Regions from separate parts of the Cupriavidus sp. GW822-FHT02D05 genome, predicted to be linked through region 1. Evidence: predicted binding sites of a transcription regulator. Region 1 holds the regulator's gene; each other region holds the start of a gene.
The links. The regulator sigma-54, encoded in region 1, starts transcription at its own class of promoters, with help from an activator protein. The targets are predictions, from matches to a motif close to TGGCANGNAANCTGCTTT.
Positions count from the first base shown of each region.

Region 2: a site for sigma-54 is predicted at 1,968-1,985, ahead of AC1RQK_RS19325 (GTP cyclohydrolase II). Genes of this name have one in related genera too.
Region 3: a site for sigma-54 is predicted at 2,480-2,497, ahead of AC1RQK_RS08570 (PQQ-dependent methanol/ethanol family dehydrogenase). Genes of this name have one in related genera too.

Region 1 covers NZ_JBXAOE010000013.1:177,380-187,967, reverse strand. The annotation lists gene AC1RQK_RS19120 (monovalent cation:proton antiporter family protein) at 1-464, opposite strand, end outside; gene AC1RQK_RS19115 (KpsF/GutQ family sugar-phosphate isomerase) at 616-1,599, shown strand; gene lptC (LPS export ABC transporter periplasmic protein LptC) at 1,615-2,241, shown strand; gene lptA (lipopolysaccharide transport periplasmic protein LptA) at 2,296-2,940, shown strand; gene lptB (LPS export ABC transporter ATP-binding protein) at 2,987-3,772, shown strand; gene AC1RQK_RS19095 (RNA polymerase factor sigma-54) at 3,908-5,383, shown strand; gene hpf (ribosome hibernation-promoting factor, HPF/YfiA family) at 5,433-5,783, shown strand; gene ptsN (PTS IIA-like nitrogen regulatory protein PtsN) at 6,167-6,622, shown strand; gene hprK (HPr(Ser) kinase/phosphatase) at 6,658-7,629, shown strand; gene AC1RQK_RS19075 (PsiF family protein) at 7,818-8,159, shown strand; gene rapZ (RNase adapter RapZ) at 8,279-9,196, shown strand; gene AC1RQK_RS19065 (LON peptidase substrate-binding domain-containing protein) at 9,263-9,940, shown strand; gene mutY (A/G-specific adenine glycosylase) at 9,947-10,588, opposite strand, start outside.
Region 2 covers NZ_JBXAOE010000014.1:11,847-22,434, forward strand. The annotation lists gene AC1RQK_RS19320 (URC4/urg3 family protein) at 1-679, opposite strand, end outside; gene AC1RQK_RS19325 (GTP cyclohydrolase II) at 676-1,914, opposite strand; gene AC1RQK_RS19330 (acyltransferase family protein) at 2,191-3,309, opposite strand; gene AC1RQK_RS19335 (hypothetical protein) at 3,477-3,953, opposite strand; gene AC1RQK_RS19340 (MGDG synthase family glycosyltransferase) at 4,021-5,202, opposite strand; gene AC1RQK_RS19345 (YfaP family protein) at 5,284-6,129, opposite strand; gene AC1RQK_RS19350 (YfaP family protein) at 6,216-7,040, opposite strand; gene AC1RQK_RS19355 (DUF2300 domain-containing protein) at 7,037-8,788, opposite strand; gene AC1RQK_RS19360 (alpha-2-macroglobulin family protein) at 8,796-10,588, opposite strand, start outside.
Region 3 covers NZ_JBXAOE010000005.1:105,612-116,199, forward strand. The annotation lists gene pqqE (pyrroloquinoline quinone biosynthesis protein PqqE) at 1-65, shown strand, start outside; gene AC1RQK_RS08565 (c-type cytochrome) at 208-501, opposite strand; gene AC1RQK_RS08570 (PQQ-dependent methanol/ethanol family dehydrogenase) at 666-2,408, opposite strand; gene AC1RQK_RS08575 (quinoprotein relay system zinc metallohydrolase 1) at 2,622-3,554, opposite strand; gene AC1RQK_RS08580 (quinoprotein dehydrogenase-associated SoxYZ-like carrier) at 3,551-4,315, opposite strand; gene AC1RQK_RS08585 (ABC transporter permease) at 4,312-5,136, opposite strand; gene AC1RQK_RS08590 (ABC transporter substrate-binding protein) at 5,155-6,336, opposite strand; gene AC1RQK_RS08595 (PQQ-dependent catabolism-associated beta-propeller protein) at 6,329-7,339, opposite strand; gene AC1RQK_RS08600 (ABC transporter ATP-binding protein) at 7,336-8,124, opposite strand; gene AC1RQK_RS08605 (tripartite tricarboxylate transporter substrate binding protein) at 8,124-9,119, opposite strand; gene AC1RQK_RS08610 (response regulator) at 9,348-9,971, opposite strand; gene AC1RQK_RS08615 (histidine kinase) at 9,968-10,588, opposite strand, start outside.

The DNA.
Region 1 (10,588 bases):
AGGATGCTGATGATGTTGCGCCCGTGCTCGCTCTCCAGCTCCAGCCGCTCCGACAGCATCTTGGACACGATGGCGGTGGATGACATGGCCAGCGCGCCGCCCAGCGCCACCGAGGCCTGCCAGGACAGCGGAAACAGCCAGTTGAACGCCCAGCTCGCCGGAATCACGGCCAGGAGCGACAGCACCACCTGCGAGCCGCCCAGGCCGAACACCTGCCGCTTCATCGCCTTGAGCTTGCCCAGGCTGAACTCCAGGCCGATCGAGAACATCAAAAAGACCACGCCGAACTCGGCCAGGTATTTGGTTTGCGCGGTATCGCTGGCCAGGCCGAGCGCATGCGGCCCGATCAGGATGCCCACGACCAGGTACCCCAGCATCGGCGGCAACTGCAACATGCGAAACGCGACCACGCCAAATACGGCGGCGGCCAGCAGGACAAGGGTAAGGTCCAGCGGAGAGTGCATCGACAGGGTCAGGGTACGCCGCGCCGGGCACCGGGCCGGCCCGGTGCGGGCGGCCCTGCCGGCGGATTACGGCAAGCGCGATGGCCGCCCCGGCCGCCCGATCCCAGGAACAGCCCAAGCGCCATCGCATTCGTTGGTATACTTCGTCGCCATGATAGCTAATTTCAATGCGGATCGAGCACTTAGGCTCGCTCGCGAAACCCTCCAGATCGAAGCCGACGCCGTCGCTGCCCTCGCAGGCCGCCTGGACGACGGATTTGCGCAAGCCGTGCAACTGACGCTCAATTGCAGCGGGCGCGTCGTCGTGTCCGGCATCGGCAAGTCGGGCCACATCGGCCGCAAGGTCGCGGCCACGCTGGCCTCGACCGGCACGCCCGCGTTTTTCGTGCATCCGGCCGAGGCCAGCCACGGCGACCTGGGCATGGTCACGCGCGACGATGTGCTGATCGCCTTTTCCAATTCCGGAGAGACCGCCGAGTTGCTTTCGATTGTCCCGATCGTCAAGCGCATCGGCGCCAAGCTCATCTCCGTGACCGGCAACCCCGCCTCCACGCTGGCCCAGCTGGCCGACGCGCACCTCAATGCCGGCGTGGAAAAAGAAGCCTGCCCGCTCAACCTGGCCCCGACCGCCAGCACCACCGCCGCACTGGCGATGGGCGACGCGCTCGCGGTGGCGGTGCTGGATGCCCGCGGCTTCGGCGAGGAAGACTTTGCCCGCTCGCATCCGGGCGGCGCGCTCGGGCGCAAGCTGCTGACCCACGTGCGCGACGTCATGCGCAGCGGCAACGCGGTGCCCAAGGTACGCGAGAGCACGCCGCTGGCACAGGCCCTGATGGAAATCACCCGCAAAGGCATGGCAATGACCGCGGTGGTGGACCCGGACGACCGCCTGATCGGCGTCTTCACCGATGGCGACCTGCGCCGCCTGCTCGAAACCCCGCGCGACTGGAAGACCGTACCCATCAGCGAGGTCATGCACCGCACACCGCATACCGTCGGGCCGGACCAGCTGGCCGTGGAAGCCGTGCAGGTGATGGAGGCGAACCGCATCAACCAGATGCTGGTGGTCGACGCAGAGCGGCGCCTGGTCGGCGCGCTCCACATCCACGACCTGACCCGCGCCAAGGTCATCTGAGGCCAGCCCATGCCTATGCGGGAAATCCTGTCCTCCCTGAGCCGGCTTGCCATGCGAGCCCTGCCCCTGCTGCTGATGGCACTGGTGGCGGGCAGCACCTTCTGGCTGGTGCAGGTCAACTCCCCGAAAGAAGCGGACACCGGGCCGGTAGGCAAGAAGCATGAACCGGATTACTACATGATCCGTTTTTCCGCGACCGAGCTTGCCGAGGACGGCAACACCAAGCTGCGCTTCACCGGCGACAAGATGATCCACTTCGAGGACGACCAGACCTACGAAGTGACGCGCCCGGCCATGCGCTCCTATGAAATCGACCGTCCGCCCGTCACCGGCCACTCTGATCGCGGCACGATGAACGCGGAAGGCTCGGTCATCGACCTGTTCGGCAATGCCTTCATCGTGCGTACCCAGGGCCCCGACCCCGCCAAGGATCCGCAGATGACGGCCGCCTCGGAGTATTTCCAGGTGCTGGTGAACGATGACATCGTCAAGACCGACAAGGCTGTCAAGCTGACCCGCGGCCCGTCGGTGATGACCGCCAACGGCCTGGTCTTCAACAATGTCACTCGCGAAGTACAATTGCTGGGTAACGTACGCGGCACCATCATCACGGGGCCGCCGCCGGCGAGTCCCACGAAGTAGCCCCGAAGCCGCCCGCGGGCACCAACCGCCCGCGTCAACCGCCATCACGCCAACATGAATCCATTCCCGACGACTTCGTCCTGTCTGCGCCGCAGCACGGCCGCTTTGCTGACGCTGGCCGCCGTCCTGGGCCTCACGCTGGCCGCGCCCGCCAGCGCCGAAAAGGCCGACCGCGAAAAGCCGCTGGTCCTGGAGGCCGACAATGCCAGCTACGATGACGTCAAGCAGGTCTATGTACTGACTGGCAACGTGGTGCTGACCAAGGGCACCATGGTGCTCAAATCCGACGCAGCCGAAGTCCGTACCGATCCCGAGGGCTACCAGTACGCGGTCGCGACCTCCAAGGGCGGCAAGCAAGCCTATATCCGGCAGAAGCGCGACAACGTCGACGAGTACATCGATGGCTGGGGCGACCGCATCGAATATGACGGCAAGCAGGAGTTGTCCAAGCTGATCGGGCGCGCCCGCATGGCCCGCCTGGCCGGCGCCAAGCTGGTCGACGAGATCCGCGGCGCGGTGATCACCTATGACAGCCGCAACGAGTTCTACACGGCCAGCGGCGGCGCCGAGAACGCGACCGCGGGCAGCCCGTCGGGCCGCGTGCGCGCCGTGTTGTCGCCGCGCCAGGAGCAGCCCGCCAGCGGTGCCGCAGCCAATCCGCTGCCGCTCAAGCCGGCAGCTGCCCCCGTCAACCCCTGACCTGACGCCGCCACGTCCCTGATCCACGGATTCTGACTTCACCTTCATGACCGCTACCCAAACCGCACCGTCCCAGCCCGCCACCCTGAAGGACAGCAGCACGCTGGTCGTGCGCCACCTGAAGAAGCGCTACGGCTCGCGCACCGTGGTCAAGGACGTGTCGCTCGACGTGAAGAGCGGCGAGGTGGTCGGCTTGCTGGGCCCCAACGGCGCGGGCAAGACCACGTCGTTCTACATGATCGTGGGGCTGGTGGCGCTGGACGAAGGCGATATCGTGCTCGACGACAAACACATCAGCGGCCTGGCCATCCATGAGCGAGCACGCATGGGCCTGTCCTACCTGCCGCAGGAAGCCTCCGTGTTCCGCAAGCTCAATGTGCAGGAGAACATCCGCGCAGTGCTGGAGCTGCAGCTCAACGATGGCAAACCCCTGGGCAAGGCCGAGATCGAGCGCCGGCTGGACACCCTGCTGGATGACCTGCAGATTGCCCACCTGCGCGACAACCCGGCGCTGTCGCTGTCCGGCGGCGAGCGCCGCCGCGTGGAAATCGCCCGCGCGCTGGCCTCCGCGCCGCGCTTCATCCTGCTCGACGAGCCCTTCGCCGGCGTCGACCCGATCGCGGTTGGCGAAATCCAGCGCATCGTCAGCTTCCTCAAGGCACGCAATATCGGCGTGCTGATCACCGACCACAACGTGCGCGAGACGCTAGGCATCTGCGACCACGCCTACATCATCAGCGAAGGCGCGGTGCTGGCGTCCGGGCAGCCTGAGGACATCATCGCCAACGAGTCGGTGCGCAAGGTCTACCTGGGCGAGAACTTCCGCATGTAAGGGCGCGCGGCGCCTGCCGCGCATCGCCCCCCGGGCGGCTTCGGTGTCGCCTTTTATCCTTCAAACGATCATAGCGACACCAGCGATAGCAATTTCCGTTCCATCAGTACGGAAGTTGGGCATAAAATAGGTCGCATGAAACCGTCGCTACAGCTCCGCCTCTCGCAGCATCTCGCGCTTACGCCGCAACTCCAGCAGTCGATCCGGCTGCTGCAACTGTCCACGCTTGAACTGCAGCAGGAAGTGGAACAGGCGCTGACCGAGAACCCCTTGCTCGAGCGTGAGAACGACTGGCTGGACAGCCCGTTGCGCGTGTCTTCGGACGGCTCGGTGAACCTGCAGAGCGCGCCCGCGCCAGCGCCCGCCGATGGCCAGGGCACCAGCGAGAACCGCCCCGATGGCGCGCCCGAAGCCGACGACAGCTACTCTGACAGCAATGAGGATTACGGCAGCGACTGGAGCCTGGACGACTTCGCCCGCCGCCCGCAAGGCGAAGACGACGAAAAAACCCCGATGCAGCTGCGCGACGCCGAGCCCACGCTGCGTGAACACCTCATGGAACAGCTGGCGCCGCTCAAGATTTCCCTGCGCGACAAAGGGCTGGCTATCTTCCTGGTCGAGTCCCTGGACGATGACGGCTACCTGAGCACCACGCTCGAGGAAATCTGCAGCGAGCTGCCGGAGGAGCTCGAGTTCGAGGTCGACGAGATCCAGGCTGTGCTCACGCTGCTGCAGAGCTTCGATCCGCCGGGCGTCGGGGCACGCAACGCCGCCGAGTGCCTGGCGCTGCAATTGCGCAGGCTCAAGCATCCGCAGCGCGAACTGGCGCTGAGCATCGTCACCAACCACCTCGAGCTGCTGGCGGTGCGCGATTACACGCGCCTTAAAAAGGCGCTGCAAGTGGACGAACCGGAACTCAAGGCCGCACATGAACTGATCCGCTCGCTCGCGCCCTATCCCGGCCATGCCTACAGCCGGCCAGAAGCGGACTTCGTGGTGCCTGATGTTTTTGTTCGAAAATTGAGCGGCGGATGGATCGCCCACCTCAACCCGGATGTGATGCCGCGGCTACGCATCAACGACATGTACGCGCAGATTTTGCGCGGTGCAAAAGGCGATGCAGGCGCGGCCGGACTGCAGCAAAAGCTGCAGGAAGCACGCTGGTTGATCAAGAATATCCAGCAAAGGTTCGACACGATATTGCGCGTCGCACAAGCCATTGTCGAACGTCAAAAGAACTTCTTCACCCACGGTGAAATTGCGATGCGCCCCTTGGTTTTGCGGGAGATTGCCGATACACTGGGTTTACACGAGTCCACCATCTCTCGGGTGACTACCAATAAATACATGGCAACGCCGATGGGGACTTTCGAGCTGAAGTATTTTTTTGGCTCTCACGTATCCACAGAAACCGGCGGCGCGGCCTCATCAACGGCAATCCGTGCGTTGATCAAGCAATTGATAGGAGCCGAAGACGCTAGGAACCCCTTGTCCGATAGCCGGATTGCCGAATTGCTCGGCGAGCAAGGCTTTGTGGTAGCACGGCGTACCGTTGCCAAATACCGCGAAGCGCTCAAGATTCCCGCGGTCAATCTCCGTAAGACTTTGTAGCCGAGCTGCATCGCCTGCCTGATGCAGCTCTTTCAGAAGGAGAAACGCTATGAACTTCAAGATCAGTGGACACCACTTGGACATCACGCCCCCTCTGCGTGAGTACGTGGAAACGAAACTGGAGCGTATCGTCAGGCATTTCGATCAAGTCATTGGCGTAAGTGTGCTGCTCTCTGTCGACAATACAAAAGAAAAGGACCGGCGGCAGTACGCGGAAATCAATCTACATCTCAAGGGCAAGGACATCTTTGTCGAAGCGCATCATGAAGACCTGTATGCCGCTATCGACGCACTGGTCGACAAGCTCGACCGGCAGGTGATTCGCCACAAGGATCGCGTGCAGAGCCACGACCGTGAAGCGGTCAAGTATCAGATGGCCGCATCGCAGATGCAGCAATGACCGTGCCTGGCGGCCCACATACCGGGCCGTCGGTGTCAGTCCCTTGAAAAATGGAATCAAGCCGCGCCCAGAGCGCGGCTTTTTCGTTGCAGCCTACCCGATCGGGCCACACAGGGGATTCCGCAACGCATATGTACCAGTGTATGCTGTGCAATACATGGTTGACCGGCCTAGCCATTCCGGTGCATGCAGCACCGCTTGAGCGCATCGGCTATTGCAATGCACAAAGCGGAAGCGGGCCTGCTCTATAATGGCCAGACGCCCGACACCGGCATGGGGGGACACCCGGTGGAAACCTCGGGCCTTGGTTTTTTACCTCTTTCCGCCCGGTGGGACGCCTCCTGGCCCCGGGCCTGCTTACTAGAAAACCCTGCGCATTCCACATGAATCGTTTGGCTAAATTGCTGCCACCCGGCAACATCAACCTCGACGTCAGCGTCACCAGCAAGAAGCGCGTGTTCGAACAGGCCGGGCTCCTCTTCGAGAACAACCATGGCGTAGCGCGCGCGACCGTGACCGACAACCTGTTCGCCCGCGAGTCGCTCGGGTCCACCGGCCTGGGCGCGGGGGTTGCGATCCCCCACGGCCGCATCAAGGGACTGAAGCAGCCACTGGCCGCCTTCATGCGCCTGGCCGAGCCGATCCCCTTCGAGTCGCCCGACGGCAAGCCGGTCGCGCTGCTGATCTTCCTGCTGGTGCCCGAACAGGCCACCCAGCAGCATCTGGAAATTCTCTCCGAGATCGCCCAGTTGCTGTCCGACCGCGAGATGCGCGAAGGACTGGCTACCCTGCCCACCCCCGACGACGTGCACCAGTTGCTGACGCAATGGCACCCTTGATCCGGCACTGAAAGCCCGTCCCTGAAAGCACCCGAATGGAACTCACTGGCGTCACCTCGCAGTCGATCTTCGACGACAACGCAGCCGATATCAAACTCTCCTGGGTAGCAGGACTGGAGGGTGCGGACCGGGCCTTCGATGTCGAGTTCGCGCGTGAAGCCACGTCCGCGGCCGATCTCGTCGGCCACTTGAACCTGATCCACCCGAACCGGATCCAGGTGCTGGGCAAGCCCGAAATCACGTATTACCAGCGCCTCGATGACGAGATGCGCAAGCGCCAGATGGGCGAGCTGATCCTGCTGGAGCCGCCGTTCCTGGTGATCGCCGACGGCATGGAGCCGCCGCCCGACCTGGAACTGCGCTGCACGCGCTCGTCCACACCGCTGTTCACCACGCCGGTGTCTTCGGCCGCGGTGATCGACCACCTGCGCCTCTATCTGTCGCGCATTTCCGCGCCGCGCGTGACCATGCACGGCGTATTCCTCGACATCCTCGGCATGGGTGTGCTGGTGATGGGCGAATCCGGCCTGGGCAAGAGCGAGCTCGGCCTGGAACTGATCTCGCGCGGACATGGGCTGGTCGCGGACGATGCCGTCGATTTCGTGCGCCTCGGGCCGGACTTCATCGAGGGCCGCTGCCCGCCGCTGCTGCAGAACCTGCTGGAAGTGCGCGGCCTGGGCCTGCTCGACATCAAGACCATCTTTGGCGAGACTGCGGTACGCCGCAAGATGAAGCTTAAGCTGGTGGTGCAACTGGTTCGCCGCAACGATGGCGAATTCGAGCGCCTGCCGCTGGACTCCCAGTATCTCGACGTGCTCGGCCTGCCCATCCACATGGTCAAGATCCAGGTGGCGGCCGGCCGAAATCTCGCCGTGCTGGTCGAGGCCGCCGTGCGCAACACCATCCTGCGCCTGCGCGGCATCGACACGCTGCGCGACTTCATGGACCGCCAGCGCGCCGCGATGCAGGCCGATGTCGCATCGCGGGGTCAGGGCCGGCTACTCTAGGTTTGGCGGGCCCACGCCATGCGACCACGACGGGGCCGTTTTCAATTGCTTACATCCGGCCGCGCTTCGATGGTCAACGCGATTGGGGCATAGGCCGTTTTGTGCAGTAATGGGCATTGGGCCCAGCCCCGAGTTGCCGAGCCGACAGGCCAGCAGCCATGAAGTTTTCCACAGCCAGGAGAGCAAGCATGAAAAAATTGATCGCGATGTGCGTGCTGGTAGCCCCGCTTTTTGCCACCGGCGCCTTCGCCCAGAATGCACCGGCCGCTGCACCCGCGGCACCGGCGGCACCGGCGGCACCGGCGGCACCTAACTCCCAGCAGGACAAGATGAAGGCTTGCAACACGCAGGCCACCGGCAAGAAGGGCGATGAGCGCAAGGCCTTCATGAGCAATTGCCTGTCCAATAAGCCCGCGGCCGCACCCGCCAAGAACAGCCAGCAGGAAAAGATGAAGACCTGCAACGCCCAGGCCACCGGCAAGAAGGGCGACGAGCGCAAGGCCTTCATGAGCGACTGCTTGTCCAAGTAAGCTACCGGCATCACTTGCGGCGCGGACGTGTAAAAATGGCGAACCTCTTCGGTTCGCCATTTTTTCTGGCACGGCGCCGTCATGACGGCGTCATCACCTGATGTTATGCTTGTCGTGCTATGCGCATCATACTTATCACCGGGATCTCCGGCTCCGGCAAATCCGTTGCCTTGAACGTACTGGAAGACGCGGGCTACTACTGCGTCGACAACCTGCCGGCGCAGTTTATCCCGGAGTTGGCCCAGTACCTGGCGGCGCAGGGCTACACCCATCTGGGCGTCGCCACCGATATCCGTAGCCGTGAATCGCTGGACGAGCTGCCCGGCACGCTGCGCGACCTCGCCTCCGAACACCAGGTCCGGGTGGTCTTCCTGACCGCCAATACCGATGCGCTGGTGCAGCGTTATTCCGAGACGAGACGGCGCCATCCGCTGTCGATGCGCGCAGCCATGGCTGGCCTCTCGGCCAATCCCAGGAACGAGAATCTCGCCGATAGTGCCGCCGAGACCGCACTCAACGACACCTCGCTGATCGAGGCCATCGAGATGGAGCGCGAGCTCCTGAGCCCGCTGGCGGAGGCTGCGCACCGCATCGACACCAGCAATGTGCGCACCAATACATTGCGCGCGTGGATCAAGGAATTCGTGCGCGGCGATGACCTCAAGCTCACATTGCTGTTCGAGTCGTTCGGCTTCAAGCACGGCGTGCCCAGCGACGCCGACCTGGTGTTCGACGTGCGCTCGCTGCCCAACCCCTACTACGACCTGGCACTGCGCCCACTGACCGGCCGCGACGAGCCCGTGATCGACTTTCTGCAGAGCCAGCCGATGGTGCTGGCCATGGCCGAGGACATACGCGCCTATGTGGAAAAGTGGCTGCCAAGTTTCATCGCTGACAATCGCAGTTACCTGACCGTCGCAATCGGTTGCACTGGGGGGCAGCATCGCTCCGTGTACATCGCGGAAAGACTTGCCAACTATTTTCGCGCCCATGGTAATGTGCTGGTGAGACACCGCGAGCTCGCGCCGGGCGGCTAAACGCCGCACCGCCAGGTTTCGCGGTCAGGCTCGGCAATCCTCGCCCGAAACCTTTGCTGGCTCAGCATGTCCTCACCCGCCACGCCCGGCTCATCCGCATCGTTCGCCGCCCCGCACAGCACCTCGGCGGGGCCTACGTTGGATAGCCTGCCGCTGTTTCCGCTGCATACCGTACTCTTTCCCGATGGGCTGCTGCCACTGCGCGTGTTCGAAGCGCGCTATGTGGACATGGTGCGCGCCTGCATGCGCGATCGCACGCCCTTCGGTGTCTGCCTGATCGCCAGCGGCAATGAGGTCGCCCGCCCGGACGAGCCCACCATGCCCGAGACGATCGGCTGCCTGGCCGACATCATCGACTGCAATATGGAACAACTGGGTGTGCTGCTGATCAGCGCGCGCGGCCGCCAGCGCTTCCGGCTGCTGGGCCACAGCGTGAGCCCGGACGGCTTGCTGGTCGGCCAGGCGGAATTGCTGCCGCCCGACATCATCGACTGCAAGCTCGAACTGCTGGGCGAATGCCTGGCCGTGCTGCGGCGTATCGTTGCCTCGCTCCATGCCGAGCATCCGGGCGAGCTGCCTTTCTGCGAGCCGTTCCTGTGGGATGACCCCAGCTGGGTGGCCAATCGGCTGTGCGAGTTCTTGCCGGTGCCGCTCAAGGCCAAGCAGATGCTGATGGCGCTGCCGGACGCGGGCATGCGGATCGAGATCGTGCATAAATACATGCACCAGCACCACATCCTCTAAGCAACGTTAAAACAATCCCCCTTGGGCTTGCGCCTCCAGCAGCTTGCGCACCGGCGCGGGCGTGCCTACCGCATCCAGATCGTCCAGTGACAGCCAGCGTAGTGCGGGGCCGTTGGCGGCATCGCGCGCGGTGAGGCCGGTGACGTCGACGCGAATGGCGCGGATCAGCAGGCGGAAGTGAGTGAAGACGTGGGTGAGCTCGCCGACCATATTGGCCGTGCTGGGATTGCCGAATTCGCGGGCGCGTTCCAGCGCAGCGTCTTCGGCCAGTTCCGCATCGAAGGGCACGGTATCGACCGGCATTTCGGGCAGGCTCCACAGCCCGCCCCAGATGCCGCTGTCCGGGCGCAGTGCGAGCAGGACCTCGCGGCCGCGGCGGACCAGCAGCATCACGGTGCTGCGCTCGGGAATGGCGGCGCGCGGCTTCGGCGTGGGCAGCACGCCGGTCAGCCCGTCGCGGCGCGCCACGCAGTCGCCGGCCAGCGGGCACGACGCGGCGGCGGCGAGGCAGGCTGGCTTGCCGCGCGAACAGACAGTGGCGCCAAGGTCCATCACGCCCTGGGTGTAGGACACCATGTCCTCGGCTTGCGCCGGCCCCTTGGCGGGCAGGACCGCATCGGCAAGCTGCCACATGCGATTCTCCACCGC
Region 2 (10,588 bases), on a different contig from region 1:
GCCCGGCGCGTCCATCCAGGCCCACCAGCGGGTTGTGCTGGGCCACCTGGAACGCGGTTGCGATGGAAGACGCATCGATACGCATCAGGCGCTCGGCATCGGAGCGCAGCGGCTGCCCCGGCTGGGCGGAGAAGCCGCCGCGCGCGAACAGGTCGAAGCTGGCCACGCCGAGCCCTTCGGAGCGCGTCAGCGACAGGTCGCTGGCAGGATCGCGATAGCGCCAGTCCGGGCCTGCGCCGGCATCCAGCAATACGCTGGGAATCACCAGGTCGATGCCGATGCGGGCGCGCTCCTCACGGTCGGCCTCGCCGGAGAGCCCGCCGCGTTCGCACAGGATCTGCCAGCGGTCCAGCTTCTCGCCAGGGCCGCCGCTCTCGAAATGACGCCAGCGGCTGTGGTACGGCACGTTGAGGTCGGGATAGCGCTGGCGGATGGTGGCCGCCACGTAATCGGCCACTGCCGGGATCCGCTCCGGATGCCAGGTAAACAGCTCGGACGCGCCGGCTGCCACATGATCCGTCACGGCAGCGCAGCGCGTGCGTACCGCCTGGCCGGTGAGCAACGCGGCGGCCGGATGGCCCGGCGGCACGGGACTGGCCCAGCCACCGGCATCATCCTCGCCGTTGATGAAGGGATTCGCGGCGCCGCGCACGCCACCCGCTTCGGGTATCTCGTTCATTCGTGCAGTCCTCTACCCTTGGCCAGCGCAAGTTCTTCCGCGTCGGGCGGGGTATAGCTCGTGAAGTAGCCAGCCGCCACCTTGGCGTCGATTTCCACGCGGGCATCGGCCGGGATCAGTGCATCGGGAATCGCGACCTGCTCGACCACCTCGATACCCTGAGCGGTCAGCGCCCCGTGCTTCATATTGCTCATCGAAGCCCAGCGGTCGATACGCCTGATGCCGAGCCAGTGGAACACGTCGGGCATGAGTTCCTGGAAGCGCATGTCCTGCACGCCGGCGATACATTCCGTGCGTGCGAAATAAGTCTCGGCCCGGTCGCCGCCAACCTGGCGCTTGCGGGCGTTGTAGACCAGGAACTTGGTCACCTCGCCCAGCGCCCGGCCTTCCTTCCGGTTATAGACCACCAGCCCCACACCGCCCTGCTGCGCCATCTCGATGCACACCTCGATGCCGTGGGCCAGGTACGGCCGGCAGGTACATATGTCGGAGCCGAACACGTCCGAGCCGTTGCACTCGTCGTGCACGCGGCAGGCCACCTTGGTCTCGGGCTTGCCAAGCTGGCTGACATCGCCGAAGAAGTACAGGGTCATGCCGCCGATCGGCGGCAGGAACACTTTCAGGTCGGGGCGCGTGACCAGTTCCGGAAACATGCCGCTGGTCTGCTCGAACAGGCTGCGGCGCAGCATGCTCTCCTTGATCTCGAAGCGGCGCGCCAGCCCCGGCAGGTACCAGACCGGATCGATCGCGGCTTTGGTGACCCGCACGTCGCCATTGGCATGAAGGATCTGCCCGTCGGGTGTGAGCCGGCCGGCCGCAATGGCGCCCATCAGTTCCGGCATATTGATGTGGGCACGCGTAATGGCGATCGAGGGACGGATGTCGATGCCCGCGGCGATCCGGTCGCCGAAGGCGCTGGAAACCAGGTGGCCCCAGGGATCCATCGAGACGATCTTGTCCGGATCGCTCCACTGCGGGTGAGGCCCGATGACCTCGGCCGGCGAGGTATCGGTGAGATCAGCGCGGTGGTCTCGCTGCAGCTTGCCGGAGGCCACCGCCAGCGCGCGGTAAACCGCGTATGCGCCGGAATGGGTGCCGATCACATTGCGCTGAGCCGGATTGGTCAGGCTTGCGATCACGGGGCCGCGCTCCGCTGCCGTGGCGGCCCCCCAGTGGATTGGCTCGGCCGGCTTGTCGCGGCGCGCGTGCGAGGTCAGGACAATATGATCGGACATGGCAGCCTCGGAACAAGAATCCTGACCAAACGGTCAGGTTTACGATTCCATAGTAGGCAACCTTCGTGCCATATCCCAATGCTCGTTTTTACCTTGTGTTGCACGCCGCACGATGCCGCTTGCGCACCGTGCCTGTGCGCAAGCGCCGCGGCCAGCACCAGTCCTGGTGCATAGGCACCATGCAAAAGCGGCACCGGGCCGCTGGGGCCGGGTGCCGCTGGCTATGCCTTCGGATAAACCGAAAGCGCTATCGGGACTATCGGGGCTATCGGTCGGTCAGGTTGACCGTTGCTGCCCCGCCTCCTGCCGCTGGACCGGCTCGTGGGCAGCGGGCCACAGCGCCAGGCGCAATGCGCGCAACGGCGCACCGCTCTCCACGTAGCGATGGAACAATGCCCCCGCGGCGTTGCTGAGCAGCCAGGCCAGCACCATGCCGAGCGCATTGAGGAGGGGCTGGTGCGGAGCCAGATGGAAGACCAGGGCATTCACCACCAGGCAAATCGGGAAATGCACCAGGAACACCGAGTAGGAAATACGCCCGAAAAATGCCAGGAACTGGGCCTGCGGCCAGTGCTCAAGCCAACCGCCACGGCGCGCCGTGCCGAGCAGGAGCGCGATGGCCAGCGCCACCGCGATGCGCAGCCGGAAATCCACGACCAGCGCTGCCAGCACCACGGTGCACAACACCAGCAGTGCCACCGGCGAACGCTCAGGCTCGGATGCCCAGAAGGCCAGCGTGCCCAAGCCGTAGGCGCCGAAGAAGTAAATCGCCCAGATATCCCATGTGGCATCACGGTTGAACCAGAACAGTGAAGCCAGCACCAGCCCGGCCACCGCCAGCGGGCCCATCGGGCTGCCGCCCACGTCAAACCATTGCTCGCAGCGGCGGGCTGCCCACAACGCCACCATCAGCAAGGCGAACAACTGCAGGTCGATGGCCACATACCAGACGCCGGCAGACAAGGCATCGAAGTCCAGCACGTTGTGCAGCAGCAGCACATGCGCCAGGAACTGGTGCAGGCCGGGGGCGCCGGGAATGGAGTCGTGATGCATCCAGGTGCGCGCGATGGCGGCACCGGCAATGGCAATCAAGATAGCCGCGGTATAGGGCACCACCAGCTTCTGATATCGGCGCCAGATTGCCTGCAAGGGGCGCGGCACCATCAAATGCCCGCCGGGCGCCACGCTGCGCGCCGCCAGGAAGCCGCTGATGACGAGGAACACCTGCACGGCGATGCGCGCGTACTGCGAAAACCAGTCGAGCAGACCGGGCGCCAGCACGTGGGCCGCATCGGACATGGGGCCATAGAAGGCAAGATGGTGCAGCACGATCAGCTGTGAACTGATCGCCTTGAGAGCGTCAATGCACGCCATGCGCGAAGGACGGGGGCTCATTTGTTATAAGAATGCTACAAAGTACACAAGGGCCGGATTCTACTCCCAGGAAACAGGATGGCGCCAAAACGGGCCACGATGCACCGCCGCAAAATGGCGAGAAGCGTTGTATTGGTCACACATTGCGCCGCAACATATGCACCAAACAGCATATTGACTGCATTTGCCTAAAAACTGTAACGATTCCCCACCGGCCCCCTGCATGACAGCCAGAGCAACGCCGCCGCCACGCCCAGCGAAACCCAATAATCGGTAGGCGCGCCGGCCCACCAGTGGATGTGCCAGGGCACGAAACTCGGCGCAAAGCGCGCCAGCCCGAATGCCGGGTTCAGCACGAACCAGAGAAAATCCTCGCTGATCCAGAACACCATGATGCAGGCGATCACGCGCGCCTCGGCGCGCCAGTTCCAGCGCCCGCCGAACACCAGTGAAAAATGGAAGAACAGCGCCACGCAGGGGAATACCCACGCGTGATACCCCGTCATCGGGCGCCCGCCCCAGAAAATATCCAGCAGCCAGTGATGCTCGATGCGCCAGGTGGGCAGGTTGGCCGCCCAGCCCGCGGCGCCCTCGATCTGGATCTCCACGTTAGCGAAGAAATAGGCCAGCAGCAGGGTCCACGCCACGGTCAGCACCAGCACCATCGGATGGCGCGACGGATAGGACTGGCCCGCGTGCCGGGTGGAAGAAGACAGGTTCAGCGCGCGCATCTCAACGCGCCGCCGTCGCCGCCGCGCCGCCGTGGCCGGCTAGCTGGCCGCACCGCGCCAATTGCTCGAGCACGGTTTCCAGCACGCGGCGCGCCGCCGCCGGTTGCCCCAGCGCGCTAGCCCGCGCACGCATCTGGTCGAGCCGCGCCGGCTCCGCCAGCAAGAGGCGCACCCGGTATTCGAGCGATACCAGGTCGACCGCCTTGAGCGCAGCGCCTTGCTCCAGCAGGTAATCGGCATTGCGCTCTTCCTGCCCGGGAATCGGCGCATTGACCACCATCGGCACGCCCATCGCCAGGCATTCGGACGTGGTCAGGCCGCCGGGCTTGGTGATGACCAGATCGGAGCACGCCATCAGACGCTCCACCTCATTGGTAAAGCCGAAGGGAAAGAGCCGCCCGGAGTGTGCGGCGGCGAGGGTCTTGAGCCGCGCCAGCGCGGTCTCGTTGCGCCCGGCAAGCACGATCAGCTGGAAATCGTGCTCCAGCCGCATCAGCGCGCCGGCCACTTCATCAAGGCCGCCAAGGCCTGCCCCACCCCCCATCAGCATGATGGTGCGCCTTGCCGGATCGAGCCCGAAATGCTGTGCGCAGGCCTGGCGATCCTGCGGATGGGAAAACGCCGGCACCACCGGAATCCCTGTGGTATGGATGCGGCCAGCCTCGATCCGGCTGGCCCGCATGCGAAACGCGATTTCCTCGCTGGCGGCAAAGTAACCCGTCATATGGGGAATCACCCACATGCCGTGCAGATCAAAGTCCGTCACCTGCACCCACACGGGCACCGCCAGCCGCTGCCGGTGCACCTCATGCATCAGGATCTCGGCGGGCAGGAAGTGCGTGCAGACGATGGCATCCGGGGCGAACTCGTCGATCGCACGGCGCAGCGCGCGCGTGCTCAGCCGCTCGGCGGCGCGCCGCAGCTTTTGCATCGGCGCTGCCGGGTCGGCCTCGGAAGTGTGCTGGTACAGCATGCCCCAGAGGGCCGGATAGCTGTTTACCAGCTTGATGTAGAAGTCGGTGTAGAGCTTGCGAAACGTGGCCGGGACGTATTCCATCACGTCCAGGTGAAGCGTCTGCACGCCGGGGAATTCGGCTTCGGCGGTAAGACGCAGTGCTTCAGCGGCGCGCATGTGGCCGGCGCCGGCGGAAACACTGAGGAACAGGATCTTCTGCTGCTGCATGGGGATTGTGGGAGATTGGGCTGCCGGGGTGATCCCGGAGGTGCCGGGACGCTGGGGTGCTGGAGAGTTTCGGCGCGGTGCTCACTTCATGACGAAGGACTTGATCAGCGTCAGTTCGCCGGGCTTGCGCATCGGCACGCGGAACACCTGCTGCTTTTCGTTGGGCGTGTTTTCATCGGTGATCAGCGCTACTTGCGCCACGGTAATGGCTTCGGGACCGGCGCCGCTGCCGTAGTAGTTCACATAGACCAGGTAGGTGCCGGGTGGCGGCGCGGCAATCGAATAGATCTCCGGGCCATAGCCGGTGGTGACGTCGACATCGAGCGCGCCGCCGTTGCTGGCCACGCGATTCGCATAGAAGGTGTGCTGGCCGTCGGGCGCCACCACATGCAGGTCCAGGTCGGTCTGATCGCTGTCCCAGGACAGCACCACGCGCAGGCGCGGACGGGTCTTGCCCTGGTAGCCGTCGTAGAACTGCACGCGCTTGCTGGCGCCCTGCGCACTGCGGATCTCCACGCTGTTGCTGCCGCCCGAGAAGGCGTAGGGCCGTGAGAAGCGGCCATCCTCCTCAACCCGCTGCGGCATCGCCACGCCGTTGACCACCAGGGTGGCAACCGAGCCGCCACCGCGCCGCCCGCGCCCGCCGGGTGCGGGGCTAGACGCGGCGCTCGCGGCATCCGCCTCGGACTTCGGCGCCGCGCGGATGCGCCCGGCAATCATGGCGCTGGCGGCTTGCCCGGCTCGCGTGGAGACCGCCACCGCCGGGTAATGCACTTCCTGCGTATAGGCCGAAGCATCACCGGCCGAGTTGCGCCAGCCATTGCGCGGCGTGGTGAACTCGATGGCATCGTCGGCTCGCGCGGCGCCGGCCAGCAACAATGCCGGCAGGGTCAGGCTGATCAAGGCTAGTTTCGGCGAGTGCTGCATATCCACGGTTCCTTCCTGCGTTCTTTGCGACTGCTTTCTGGCTAGGCGTCGGTCTGGCTATCAGTGTGCCTGATCGATGTGTCGGATCAGAAGCGCACCGACTTCATCAGCGCCAGTTCGCCCAGCTTGCGCAGCGGCACCACGAGCGTCTCACGCTTTTCATTGAGCGTGTTCTCGTTGTAGATCAGCGTGAGCTTGGCGGTAATCAGGTCGCGATCGTTCTTGCCTTTCTCGAAGTTGTAGCCGTCGGCGTTGAAATTGCCCCAGTAGTTCACATAGAACAACCACACCCCGGGACGCGGCGCCGCGCTCGAGAAAATCTCCGGCCCCGCACCGTCCACGCTATCCACGTCCAGGCCGCCCCCTTCCGGCAGCAAGGGCCTGGCAAAGAAGGCATGGCCACCGTCAGGTGAAATCACATGCAGGTCGACCTCGGCCTTGGGATCGTCCCAGGTCAACACCGCGCGCAGCTTGGCCTGGATCTTGGTCGCGTCGGCCTCGTAGAACTGCAAGCGCTGGCGCGAGGCGCCATCAGCGGACACGATCTCCACACTGTTGGAGCCCCGGCCAAACGCCCACGGCCGCGCGAAGCGCCCCTGCTCGTCGGCATACAGCGGCATGGCCGTGCCGTTGACCACCAGCGTGGGCGGCTTGCGGCCCTCCTTGCCGACCTTGCGCAGGCGCCCCTCGATCAGCGTGCGGTACTTCTGCGTGCCCCGGTCCACCGGCGGCTTGGGATAAGCGGCGGTATAGCGCTCGAGCTCGTTGGACAAGCCGCCGTGGCGCCAGCCGCCCACCGGGCCGTCCAGATCGGCAACCGGCTCGGCCGCGGCCACCAGCGGCGCCGCGGCACAGGCCAGGGCCAGCACGCCGTGGCGCCAGTTGCAGGACAGATTACGGGTGAGATTCATGATGGGTTTTGCGTACGTACCAGCTTGCGTGCCATGGCTTCGACAAAGCCTTCGTCCTGCCCGCGCGGGTGGCGGGCAAATGCAAGATGGAGATATTCATGAGCCAGCGCAATGCGGTCGTCCTCGCTGGCCAGCCGGTGGATATAGAGCCGGTTGCGGCGCGCGTCGGCATAAGGGCGGCCTTCGCGCACTTCGCACACGGCGGGCAGCGGCGGCGTCTCATAGCCCGGCTCCGCCGCCAGCCGGCGCTCCCAGTGCGGCGCGCGCTGCGCCAGCCACTGCCGCGCATTGGCCACCGCCAGGCAATCGCCGGCCACTGGGCTCTGGAACGAGGTAAGCGTGGCCTGAGGCCACCAGCGGGCCAGGATGGCATCGAACGCCTGCCCCTGCCCGGCCGCGCGCCGGGCCTCCAGCCAGGCCATGCGCCCCTGGCTGCTCGCGTCGTGGTGATAACGCACGGCCACGCCGGACAGCACTAGCGCATCGGTCACATCAGCGGCACGCCGCGCCGCGGCGGTAGGTGCACGTGGCAGCACACGCTGGGTGCGGCTGCTATCTGCAATATGAAAGCAGCCTTGCTCACGCGTGGCTTGCTGGATCAGGTAGCTGCGCGCGGCCACCGCCAGGGCGCGGGCGGCCTCGGGCTCGGTGGTGTCGCCCTCGCGCTCGACCACCCGCGCCACGTAGTCATTGAGACCGAAACGGCCCACTACGCGCGGCGCGGCGCCGGGCTTGCGCAGCAGCATCAGTTCGCCACGGCTCTCCACGCGCAGGGTGTTGCCATTGGCAAACTCGGCGCGATAGGTGCCGTTGAGCGGGCCATCCGCCACGGCCTGGCGACTTGCGCCGGTGCCATTGCCGGTACCGGCGGCTTGCAGATCGCGCAGCGCATAGCGCTCGAACATATCGACCAGCACGCAGGCGCCATCATCAGGCACCGGCACGGTGGCCAGCAACGGCTGCAGGCGGGGCGCCGCACGGCGCAGCACATTGGCACTGGCGCCGGGGCCGCCCAGCCAGACCGGGCTGCCATCGGCAAGCCAGCCGGCCGCGCCGCCGATGGATGCGCCCGGCCGCGCCGGGTCCGGCATGGTCCACGTCTTGGCGCGCAGCAGGCTGCCATAGTTGGCCAGCGTGCCTTCGCCGCGCCCCACCGTCAGTACCGATACCAGCGTCGCGGCGGCTGCCTGTTGCGCGGCGGGGGGCACGGCATGCAGCCCGGCGAGCAGATCGGCAACAGCCACGTTGCGAGCGGGCTGCATCGCCCGCATGTCCTGCAGCCACGCGGGTGCGCCTGCCTCCTTCCAGAAACGGCGCCAGTCGGCAGCGGACAAACCCAGCCGCCGCGGCTCGAAATAGCGTCCGCAGGATTGAATCAGCGCACGCTCGCGGTCGATGCTCTGGCCGGGCGTGCAGCAGTAAACCTCCTCCGGGTCACCGCCACGGCAGGTGTAGTCATTGGATGGCTTGTCGCGGCCGACCAGGTAGCCATAGACGAACAGCTTCCACACGCTGCCCAATGGGGTCTGCAAGCTGGCAGGCAATGGCGTGGCAGCGGGCGCGGCGGCGTTGCCGTCGAGGCCGAACAATTGCGCGTCCGCTCCCGCGAGCCGCGCGAAGCGCAGGGGCTCGGCGGGCGCGAGCGTGGCAGCCAGCACGGGCCCGGCGCACGCCGCACCCACGGCGGCCAGCACCGCAAGCCGTCGCCACCAGGCACGGCCGGCGGCCATGCGCGCTGCGCCGTTCATGCCCGCCTCACTCCACCGTCAAGGGGAAACCCGCCGTCTTGCCGTCGCCTTGCAGGGCCTTGGCATCTGGCTGGTACATGCGGAAGTAGCGCACCGGGGGCAGGTTGAACTTGCCTGGCAGCGAAAAGCGCACCAGCTGGCGCAGCACCACCGGGCGCTCTAGCGAGACTACCGGCTGGTGATACGACAGCATGCCCATCTCGTATGTCACGGCGCGCTGGAACGGCTGCAGGCCGGTGACCTTATTGTCTGGATCGGGCAAGCCGTCGATCCGCAGGCCCCACGTCGTGCCCTCGACCTCGCCGCCGGGCGGCAGCGGTGCTTCGACCAGCCCGTAGCGATAGGTGCCCTGGCGCGGGCTCAGCACGATTTCATCGACGTAGAGCGTGTTGCTGTCGAGCTTGTCGCCCGGCTTGACCGGCTTGGCCGAGAAGCTCAGGCCGGCCGAAGCCGCCGCGGCGGCTTCGGCTGGCTTGCCGTCCTTCGCTGCGCCATCGCTCGTGGGCACCAGGCGATAAAGCTTGCGCTCGATGCCGATCGGCAGGCGCGAGGCTTCCTGGGCACGGCTGCGGTAGGACACCACGGCATTGGTGTTGAACGACTGCGAAGCCGCATCCATGTTCTGCGGCACGGTAAGCGCGAGCGTCTCAGGCAATTGCGCCCCGCTCCAGCGCCATTCCGGCAGGCCGAGCGGGCTGCGCGTAGCCTTCCAGTTGCCCTGCGGCACGCGCAGCGCGGGATCGCCCTCGCCGGCCAGCCCGCGGCCCAGCCCGCCGCCAAGGGCCTTGTTGAGCCACACCAGCGTCACGGCCCGGTCAATCGTCGGTGAGGCAGCGCCGGCGCGGGCCAGCAGCGCCTGCACGTCGGAAGTGGCCGCGCCCTTGCCCGCCATCAGCAGCAGGCTCTGCACCAGCGGCGAAGGATCGCTCGCCAACGTCAGACGCGCGGCCTCGGCGGCGCTGGCCAGGCCTTCCGGCATCGGCTGGCCGATCTGCTTGTAGAGCTGCGCGGCCAGCACGGTCGCCACGCGGCGGCCTTGCGGCGAATCCGGTGCGGCAAACACCAGGCTTTCGCCCACGGCCGCGCCAGGCGCGTCGGCGCCGGGGCGAGCGAGCTCGCCGGCCACGCCACCGAGCTGCGTGGCCACCGGCAAGCCCATCTCGTTGATGAACCACAGCGCGAGCGCACGGTGCAGCAGCGGCTCCTTCATGGCCTGCTTGTAAGCTTCCAGCGTGCGCTTCCAGTGATCGGGCGGCAGGCTGATGCCGACGGCGCGCGTTGCCAGCCAGTCGGCGTAATAGGCATACGCCGTCAGCAGCGCGCTATTGCCCACCGTATCGCCCCACCACCCAAACTGGCCATTGACCCCAGCCAGCAGCGCCAGGCGCTGGCGCTGGGTGCGCAGCAGCGCGTCGATGCCCTGGGTGCCGCCGCCCGTGTCCGCGGCGGTGGCGGCCAGGCTACGCTGGGCCAATGCCAGCGGAATCAGCCGGCTGGCGGTCTGCTCGGTGCAGCCGTACGGATAAGCCAGCAAGTCGTCCGCCACGCGGGCAAACTGGCTGGCGGCGCCGTCGACGAAGCGCAGGCGCACGTCCTGTGCGTCCGCCGGCAGCTTGAACGCGGCATTGGCACCTGCCAGCGGCAGCGTCAGCTCGCGCTGCGAGAGCCAGCCGGTGGGCTCGACCGTGAGCGTGGTCTGCAGGCGGTCCAGCACTTTGCCCTGCAGCTTGATCTCCGCATTGACCACGCCACCCTGCAGAGCGCCCTGCGCAACCGGCAGGCGCACGTAGTTAGCGCCAC
Region 3 (10,588 bases), on a different contig from region 1:
GCGATGGGAATTCGCTCAGGCTAAGCAGCGAAGCGGACTGCGCTGGTAGTGAAAGAGGTAAATAGAAAATCGAGAACAGAAAAATCAAAGACGTTTCACACCGTGCCTGGGCAGCCATGCGGGCCGATGTGAAACGTCCTTGCGAATCCTTCCTTCGTCTCCGGTTTTTATCCGACCGTCAGGTCTGACACCGGTCTCCTCCAATGCTCATCCGATACTCAGAACCCACTCTGCCAGCTTCCTGGCATCCGTCTCACTGAGCTGATCGTGTGGCGGCATGGGAATCCGTCCCCAAACGCCTTTCCCGCCCTCACGGATCTTTTTCGCGAGCCGCTCGGGTGCTTCCCCGTCGCCCTTGTACTTGCCCGCTACCTCGGCAAAGCCTGGCCCGACTACCTTGGTCTTCATGCTGTGACAAGAAAAGCAGCCGCTTTTGTCGGCCAGCGCCTGCATATCGGGCGCCGCTTCGACCCGGGTGGCACACAGCACCATCGCCACCATCGCGACCGTGGCCGTGGCCGTGGCCGTCAACGGCAGGAATCCTTTCGCCTTCTGCATATCTACGTCCCAATGCTTTGATCATCGACCCGCCCTTGCGCGTGCCGGCGCCGGTGTGCGATGCCGGCACGCGCAGGGCAGCTACGCTACATGGTGTGCGGCAACATTCAGCTCTTGTGCAGCTTGAACACCCACACCGATCCGCCCTGCTCCAGGAAATTCACGCGTTTGGCGACTTCCCCGCCCCACAGCGGCACGGCGCCGCCCCAGCCCGACACCACCGCCACATACTGCTCGCCGCCCTCCTCCCAGGTAACCGGCGGCGCCACCACGCCGCTGCCCGTCTGGAACTTCCACAGTTCCTTGCCGGTCTTGGCATCCGCGGCCTTCAGGTAGCCCTCCGGCGTGCCCCAGAACACCAGCCCGCCGGCAGTGGTCATCACCCCGCCCCACAGCGGCGCGTAGTTCTTGACTTCCCACTCGATCTTGCCGGTCTTGGGATTGATCGCGCGCAGCGAGCCGATGTAGTCCTCGTTGAGCGGATGGATGGTGAAGCCGGCGCCGAGGAAGGCGGCGCCCTTCTTGTAGCCCACGGGTTCGTTCCAGATATCCATGCCCCATTCATTGGCTGGCACATAGAACAGGCCGGTCTGCGGGCTGTAGGCCATCGGCTGCTGGTTCTTGCCCCCGAGGAAGCCCGGCGCGGCGAACACGGACTGGCCCTTCTTCGGATCGCTGCCCGCCGCCGGGTCGCCCGGCCGGCTTTCCGCGATCATGTTGGGTCGGCCGGTCTTGAGGTCGATGCTGCTGGCCCAGGTGATCTTCTTGACGAAGGGAAAGGCGTTCACCAGCTTGCCGCTGGTGGCGTCGTTGACGTAGAAGAAGCCGTTGCGGTCGGCCTTGCCGCCCAGGCGCTTGCCGTCCTGGTCGAAGGTCACGAACTCGTTGACGCCGTCAAAGTCCCAGCCATCGTTCGGGGTGTTCTGGTAGTGCCAGACAATCTTGCCGGTGGCGGGGTCGAGGGCAACGGTCGAGGCCGAATACAGGTTGTCGCCCTTGCGCATGTGGCTGTTCCACGGCCCCGGGTTGCCGGTGCCGAAGTAGGCAAGTCCGGTCTGCGGATCGTAGGTGCCGCCAAGCCAGGTGGCCGCGCCGCCGGTCTTCCAGGTCTCGCCGGGCCAACTGGCGTTCTGGGTGCCGGTCACACCGTTCTCGGTCTTGTTGCCGTCCTTGTCATACTTGTAGCCCATATGGCCTTCCACCACTGGCCTGGACCACACCATCTGCCCGGTCTTGGCGTCGCGCGCCTCGACCCGTCCCACCACGCCGAACTCGCCGCCCGAGACGCCGGTCAGCACCATGCCTTTGACGATCAGGGGGGCCGCCGTGTAGGAGTATCCGGCAGCATAGTCTTCGATCTTCTCCTTCCACACCACCTTGCCGGTCTTCTGGTCCAGCGCCACCAACTGCGCGTCGAGCGTGCCGAAGATCACCAGGTTGTCGTACAGGGCTGCGCCACGGTTGACCACGTCGCAGCAGGGCATGATGCCCTCGGGCAGGCGGTGCTCATACTTCCACAGCTTGGTGCCTGTCTTCAGGTCGAGCGCGTAGATGCGCGAATAGGAGGCGGTCACGAACATCTTGCCGTCGTGGATCAACGGCTGCGCTTCCTGCCCGCGCTGCTTCTCGCCGCCGAAAGAGAACGACCACGCCGGCACCAGCTGGCTGATGTTCTTGGTGTTGATGCGGTTCAGCGTGGAAAAGCGCTGGCCTTGCGGGCCCATCCCCCACGACAGCACGTCGCCCGGCGACTTCGCGTCGTTCTCGATCATGGCATCGGTCACCGCGGCCTGCGCCACCAGGCTCGCGGTTGTCGCCGCGAGCACCATCATCACGCGTAACGTTCTCATTGTCTGCTCCTCTCTCTTGTTGTCGATCGTTGTCGATCCTCGCCGGTGTGCCACGCACACCAGACAGACTCTTGGCAATTCCCATGCCAATGGAAAACACCCGCATCCGGGCCCTCAGCGGCCCCATCGCGGCCTGCCGATACCTCAATGGCGTACCAGCGCGGAACACTCCGTTGCCGTTGTTGCGCAATTGAACAGCACACGTGCCCTGACTCAGCGTCCCAACGCGGCGTCCTCATACGCCGGGTAGAGGTGCGTCACATTGCGCAAGTACTCCGCCGGCATGGCGCCCCAGTGGGCGTAGGCCTGCGGCACCGGCATGGCGATCACCTCGGCCAGGTCGCGCCCCTGCGATGCCGCCTGGGTCATGCGGGCATCCAGCCACTGCAGGTAGCCGCGTGTCTGCGCGACGGCATCCGCGCTGCCGAGCGCCGGTCCGTGGCTGGGGATCAGCAACCGCGCGCCGCTGTCGCGCAACAGCGCCTGCAATTGGTCCAGGCTGGCCAGCCAGCGCTTGAGATCCGCGTGGGGTGTGGTCGGCACGCGCTCGCGGAACGCTACGCCGCCCGCGAACACAATGCCGGCGCTGCGGTCCACGATCACCAGGTCGTCGGCGGTGTGGCCGTCCATCCGGATCAGATCGAAGGTGTGCCTGCCGATCGTGCGCCGGCCCGGGGTCAGCACGTGGCGCGGCGGCGCAGGTTCGGTGTCGCGCATCCAGCTGCCGCACAGGCGATAGAGGTTGTCGGCATAAGCAGGCCCTTCGCGCCGGGCGCCGTCGATGGTGCCGGCCAGCGCGCTGGCGCCCACGTCGGCATAGGCCTGGTTGCCGAAGAAGTAGTCCGGATGCAGGTTGAGATTGAGCACCAGCCGTACCGGCGCCGCCGTGACCGAAGCAATGGCACGGCGCTGCTGCTCGCCGTACTGGCGCGACGGCCCGGTATTGATCACCACCACGCCATCACCCGTGTCGATAAAGGCGGTGTTGATGATGTTGCAGCCGTTGTCCGGCGCGAAATCCGCATTCGCCCCTTCCAGCAGCCACACGTCGGCGGCGACCTGGCGTGGCGCCAGGTGATAGTCCCCTGCCTGCGCCAGCGCCGCCTGCGCTGCCAGCCATAGCAGGATGCCGAGCACGCGCTTCATGGCGTCACCTGCGCCGCGAACCGGTTGCCGTTGTTATCGCGCCCGGTCACCGTCATGCCGCGCTCGCTGGCCCCGCGCAGGTCGAAGGAGAAGATCGGGTTTTCAGCGACCGGTTCGTATAGCGTCAGCCGCAGCATCGCCTCCCGGGTGGCGTCGAGCAGGTTCAGCGACTCCACATGGAAGGCGGGGATACCGGCCACCAGCCCGGTGTCCATCGGGTGCATCACACGTAGCCGCACCCGGCCACCGGCGCCGCCGAGGCCGGGGAACACGCGCGATTCGACCCGGTTCAGCGTGGTGCTCCATGAGCCGTCGCGGCGTGTCGCGCCCGGCACCGTGCAGCCGCCGCCGCTGGCATCCACCATCACCCCGCCCACATGCCACACGCCGTCCGGCGTGCGGGCCGCCACGCGCACCGGCGAGGCCTGCTCCAGCTTGAAGCGCAACGACAGCGAGGGACGCACCTTGAGCGGCTCGAACTCCAGCACCTTGCGGATCGGGTTGCGGTCCACCATCACCACGATGCGATCCACCTCGCCGAGCGCCGATGCATCGAAGGCGATCGGCACCCGCATCGGATCTTCGGCAAAGGCCGGCCCGGTGACCTTGACGCGGCTGTCGAACACGAACGGCGCCTGCTGCAGCGCTTCCTTGCGCACCAGCGGCCATTGCGGCGACTGCAACGGATCGCGGCTCTCCAATGCCCACGCGCCCGCTGCGGCCAACGCCAGGCAAGCTGCCAGCGGCACGGCATGCCTCATGCCGCCCCCCCAGCCTGGCGCACGCGGCGCGCCATCCCGCGCTGCGGGTCGTAGCCGAGCAGCGCCAAGGCGAAAAACACTGCCGTGCAGCCGGCCACCACCGCGAGGCTGACCGGCGCGGCCTGCCCGTACAAGGCGAAGCGGATCGCTTCCACGGCATGGGTAAAGGGATTGAAGCGCGCGAGCTGGTAGACCACGGTGGCACCGGACTCCTCCAGCTTCCAGAGCGGATACAGCGCCGAACTGATGAAGAACATCGGGAAGATCACGAAATTCATGGTGCCGGCGAAGTTCTCCAGCTGCCGCACATGCACCGACAGCAGCAAGCCCAACGACCCCAGCATCAGCGCGGCCAGCACCATCACCGCCAGCGCGCCGGGCAGGCATGCCGGCGCGAAGGTCACGTCGAAGGCCATGGCGACAAGCAAGAAGGCGATCATCTGCAGCAACGAAAGCAAAGTGCCGGCGGCCAGCTTGCAGGCCAGCAGCCAGGCCCTGGGCAGCGGCGCGGTCAGCAGCAAGCGCATCACGCCCATCTCGCGGTCGTACACCATCGCCAGCGAGGACTGCATGCCGTTGAACAGCGCGATCATGCCAAGCAGGCCGGGCGTGACAAAGACCTTGTATTCGACATAGGTGTCATAGGGCGGCACGATGGCAACGCCGAGCGCGTTCTGGAAGCCGGCCGCGAAGACCAGCAGCCACAGCAGCGGCCGCACGAGGGACGAGAACAACCGTCCAGGCTGCCGGAAGAACTTGTGCAGTTCGCGCCCGGCCACCGCGCGCAAGGCGCGCCAGGCGTGGATCAGGGTGGTAGTCATGGCTCGGGCGTCGCCTCCTTACTTGCCTGGCCGGCACGCGGTGTCGGCGGCGTCGGCGCCCAGCGTGTCGAGATTGTTCTTCGGATGCAGCACGCCCTCCACCGGGGCCACGCCGACCACGCCGTCGGGATGCGCCAGCAGGACCGGCTGGCGCAGCTGGCGGTCCCAGCGCCGGAAGGACAGCGGCGGCCCCTTGAAGCCATCCACCACCACCGCTTCGGTGACCAGGGCCTCGGCCTGCCCGGCAAAGCCGCCCTTGGGCTGCCGCGCCACGCTTTCGGCGATCGCCTTCACAGCCACCCACGCGGCCCAGTCGTAGCCGGTCATAGGGCGGCCCGTTGCCTTGATAAAACGCCGGTTCAACTGCGGCCCGCCGTTGCGCTCCCAGGCCCAGTGCCAGGCCTGAGCGGTCAGGCCGCTGGCACCCACCACCGGGCGCGGCAACTGGGTGGCATAGGGCACGCCGCGCGCGAACTCGCCGTCGGCATCGGCGACCACCACCACGTCGTAGTCCACGCCGGTGGTCAGCAGGCTGAGATTGCCCAGCTCGCGCTCGCGCGGATCGTTCGACAGCTTGAACGCGCGCTGCGCCGACCACGTAATGCCGAAGCGGCGGGCTGCCTGCGTGAGCACGGCGCGCTGCGCCGCGTCTTCCGGCGACGGCCCGCTCAGCAACAGCGCACGGCGCCACTTTCGCAGTGCCAGGTATTGCATCAGCGCATCCGCCTGCATGCGCTGGCTGGGCAGCGTGTGGAGCAGGTGCGCAGCGCAGCCGGCGCCGCGCAGTTCATCGTCGGCGGCGGAAACGTTGAACAGCAGCGCTTCGCCGGGCTTGACCGCGCGCGCCGCCAGCCTGACCGCCGGAGCCGGCAGGTCGAGCAGGATAAAGCGCGTGCCCTGGCGCGCCAGCGCGGCTACCATCGGCCCCACCTCGGCTTCGCTGCCGGCTTCCTGCGCATCGAGCCGCAAGACCTGCCCGGCGGCTTCCAGCGCAAAGCGCGATTCCGCGGCTGCCACGCGCGCGCCGTCCACGGGACGGCCTTGCGGCTGGCCGGGATAGCGTTGCTCCATCCGCCTGGGCGCATAGCGCGCATCGTCGGCCATGGAAACCACGGCCACCCGTACGTCAGCCGCGTGCGCGGTGGCCGCCAGCCACGCGAACACGGCCAGCCAGCGCAGCCCGGTCGCCGGGCTAGTCATCGATCGCCACCGAATGCGGCACCCTGCCCGCCTTGAGCGTGGTCACGGCCTTGCGGCTTGCGGTGTCGACCACGCTGACGTCATCCGACAGCCCGTTGGCCACGTAGAGCAAGGCGTTATCGCGTGTCAGCGCCAGGCCCCAGGCGCGGCGGCCCACCAGCATGTAGTCCAGCACCCGGCGCGAAGCCACATCGACCACGGCCACGTGATTGGCGCGGCCCAGCCCGATATAGGCGCGCTTGCCATCGCTGCTGGCGACCAGCCCGACCGGGGTCACGTCCTCGGCCCGGAAGCCCTTGGGCGTGAAAGCGATGGTCTGCACCACTTCCAGCGTATCGGTGCGGATCACGCTGACGCTGGCGGCCAGTTCGTTGGTCACCCACAGCTCCTTGCCGTCCATGGCCAGCAGCAGGCGGCGCGGGCGGTTGCCGACCTGGATACTCTTGATCAGCTTGCGCGATGCCACGTCGATCACATGGACCAGATTGGCCACTTCCGAGGTGACGTACACCCGCTTGCCATCCGCGCTGGCCTTCACGCCCTCGGGCTCTTCACCCACCTTGATGGCAAACACCTTCTTGCCGGACGCGATGTCGTAGGCCGACAGCAATCCGTCCTCCTCGTTGGAGACGTAGAGCGTGCGGCCGTCGGGACTGAGGTCGAACAGTTCCGGATCGTCGCCGACCGGCAGCGAGGCCACGGTCTTGCGGCTCGCCACGTCGACCACGTCCACCCGGTTATCGTCGCTGCAGGCCACGTAAAGGCGCCGCCGGTCCGGCGACAGCTGCAGGTGGCGCGGGCGCTTGCATTGCCGCCAGACGGCGATCAGTTGCCTGCTGGCGGCGCTATAGGCGGCCACGGCATCGTCTTTTTCGCTGGAGACGAAGACCTGCCCGGTGGCATTGCGGCTTTCGGCGGCACCGGCCACGCCGGCGGCAATCAGCAGCAGCATGGCGGCCACGGTGGCGCAGGCGATAAAGCCAAGGGTGGGCGGCTTGTTCATGCGGGGACGCGCTCGGTGGCGCGCGCGGTGGCACGGACAGGCGATGCGGGGAAGGTAGTCAAGGCCAGGAAGGCCTGCTCCAGGCTGTCGCGCTCGGCTGCGCCGCGCAGCGCGGCCGGGGTGCCATCGAAGCGCACCGCGCCGCGATGCAACACGATCACGCGATCCGCCTGCTCCACCTCCTGCACCAGGTGCGTGGCCCACAGCACGCCGGCTTGCGCCTGCGCGGCAAGCCGGCGCGCATCGGCAACGAGCTGCGCGCGCGAGGCCGGATCGAGCCCGACAGTGGGCTCGTCCATCAGCAGCACGGCAGGCTCGTGCAACAGCGCGCGCGCCAGCTCCACCTTGCGCCGGTTGCCGCCCGAGAGCTCGTGCACGGCCGCCCCGGCCCGCTCGGCCAGGCCGAAATCCTCCAGCAGCCGGGCAATCCGCCCGGCGGCAACGCGGCGCGGCAGCCCGTGCAGGCCAGCATGGAAATGCAGGTTGGACAGGACCGACAAGTCCAGGTCGATGGCCGGCTGCTGGAACACGATGCCGAGCCGGGCCAGCGCGCGCACCGGGTGGCGCCGCATATCCATCCCCATGACCGTGACCCGCCCCGCGTCGGCCACGAACAAGCCGCTGAGGATCTGGAACAGCGTGGTCTTGCCTGCGCCGTTGGGGCCCAGCAGCGCAACGAATTCGCCGCGCCGCACGTCGAGCGAAACGCCGTCCAGCGCATGCTGGTTGCCAAAGCGCTTGCGCACGGCCTCACAGCGCAGTGCCAGTTGGGATTCCGGGGCCATCACAGGTGTGCCTTCGGCAGCGCCGTGCCCACCCGCTCGGCAAAGCGCCGCTCAACGTCCCAGGCGCGCTGCAGGTAGGCTTCGTACCGGGCGGTGCTCAGGTAGGTCAGTTCCTGGTCGTACCTGGCCAGCTCGGCCACGTGGCGAGGCTGGTACATGGCGATGCGGAACGCGTCGTGCAGGCGGCTGACGATCAGCGGGTCGGTGCCGCGCGGCACGCCGATGCCATAGGGCGAGTTGTGGATCGCGTGGTCGAAACCCAGCTCGCTGACGGTCGGCACCTCGGGCCAGCGCGCCGAGCGCTGCGCGCTGAACACGGCCAGCAGGCGCATCCGAGCGCTGTCCACGAAGGGTGCGAAGCCGGTCGAATTCACGCCCGCCATCAGCGAGCCATTGGCCACCGCCAGCATCTGGTCCGCGGTGCCGCGGTAAGGCACGTGCACGTAGCGCACGCCGCTGCGCCCGAGCACATCCTCCATGGCGAGGTGCGCGGTGGTGCCGATGCCGGTGGAACCCACCGTCAGCGCCACGGGATGGGCACGGCCCCAGGCAATCAGGTCATCCAGCGTGTGGAAGGGGCTGTCCGCGGGCACCACGATGCCGAACGTGTAGCCGGAGATCATCAGCACCGGCTGGATGTCGCGCAGCGGCTGCCATGCGGTTTTCTGCTGATGCGGGAAGCGATAGACCGTCAGCGGCAACTGGCCGATGGTGTAGCCATCCGGCCGCGCGGCGGCAAGCACGCCACCCACCAGCGTGCCGCCGGCACCTGGCTTGTTCTCTACCACGATGGGCTGGCCGAGCTCGCGCCCGGCCAGCTCCGCCAGCACACGCATCGAGATATCGGTGGCACCGCCCGCCGGCCATGGCACGATCAACGTGATCGGGCGCACCGGAAAGCGTTGCGCGTCCTCCGCCGGCGCGGCCAGCGCATTGGCCAGCCCATGGGACAACCCCAGGCAGAGCAGCAGCGCGAAAGCAAGGCGACGAAGCATGGCGTGGCAGGAGGTGGAAGTGTTCATGCCAGTTAGAGGAGCAAGGCCGATACCATCTGCGGTGCAGCATGAGCGCTGTGCGCCGCCAGGCCTTCTCCCGCATCGTCCTGGAGGGCACCTGCCAATCAAGCAGGGACGCGCGTTGTGCAGTGCGCTGGCGAGCGTTGTACCGCCACGGAACACGGCTTGCGCGCGCGGGGCAGCGCTGTCCCGTTTTGACACAGAGGCTCAGCCGAAGCCGTGCTCCACCGCATAGCGATGCATTTCGACGCGGTTGGCCAGGCCCATCTTCTTGCGGATCAGCGTCTGGTAGTTCGCCACCGTCTTGGTGCTGAGATAGAGCTGCGCGGCCACTTCCTCGATCGCCGTGCCGCGCGCAAACAGGCGGAACAGGTCGAACTCGCGCGGCGACAAGGCCAGGTGGGGTGGCAGCTGGCTGCCGGCATCGACCAGGCCTGCGACATCGTCGGACAGCGCCCGTCGCCCGTTGGCCACCTTGCGCACCGCATCCACCAAGGACTCCGGCGCGCTGCTCTTGGTCAGGTAGCCGGCGGCGCCGGCCCGCATGGCCTGGCTAACGATGGCGGCGCTGTCGTGCATGCTGAACACCAGGATCCGCAATGCGGGCACCCGCGCGCCCAGTCGCTGCAGCACTTCCATGCCGCCGCGCCCGGGCATCGACAAGTCCAGGATCAGCACGTCGGCGGAATGCTGCGTCAGCCAGGCGTAGGCGGCATCGCTATCGCCGAACTCGGCCACGACGCGCACCCCTTCCTCGAGTTCAAGCAAGCGACGGTATCCGGTGCGCACTACCGCGTGATCATCGGCAAGGACGACGTCGATCGTTTTCATTCGCTCTGGCTCCCATGCGGTTGAACCGGTTGAACCGGCTTGGCGCAGGCCTGCGGCACCAGCGGAAAGCTCGCACTCAGGCGGCAGCCGGGTGTGGCGAGGGCCGCAGCGCAGGCAGGTTCGATGTGCAGCGTGCCGAGATGGGCCCATGCACGCTCCTGCATGCCCCGCAGGCCATGACTGCGCTGCAGGGCCGCGGCGACGTCGGCAATGCCCTGGCCGTCGTCCTCCACGCTCCAGCGCACCGCTTGCCCAGCGGCCGTGGCGGCAATGCGGATCGCCACGCGGCGTGCGCCGGCATGGCGCATCACGTTGGTCAGTGCTTCCTGCGTCATGCGGTAGAGCGTCAGGATCAGGTCCGGGCCCGGCGCCACGCCGCCAAGCGCCACCGCATAGTCCACCTGCACCTGCTGGCCCGGCTGGTCGCGCCAGGCCTGCACCAGGTCCTGCAGCAGACGCTCCACCGAAGCCAGCCGGCCGTCGGGCTGCACGCCGTGCGGCCGCAGCCGGTGCAGCAGATGGCGTACCTCGTGCTGGATCCTGGCGCAATGCCCGGCCAGGTCGTTGGCAACGAGTTGCAGCACGGGCTCATGGACGCTCTTGCGCACCAGGTAGGC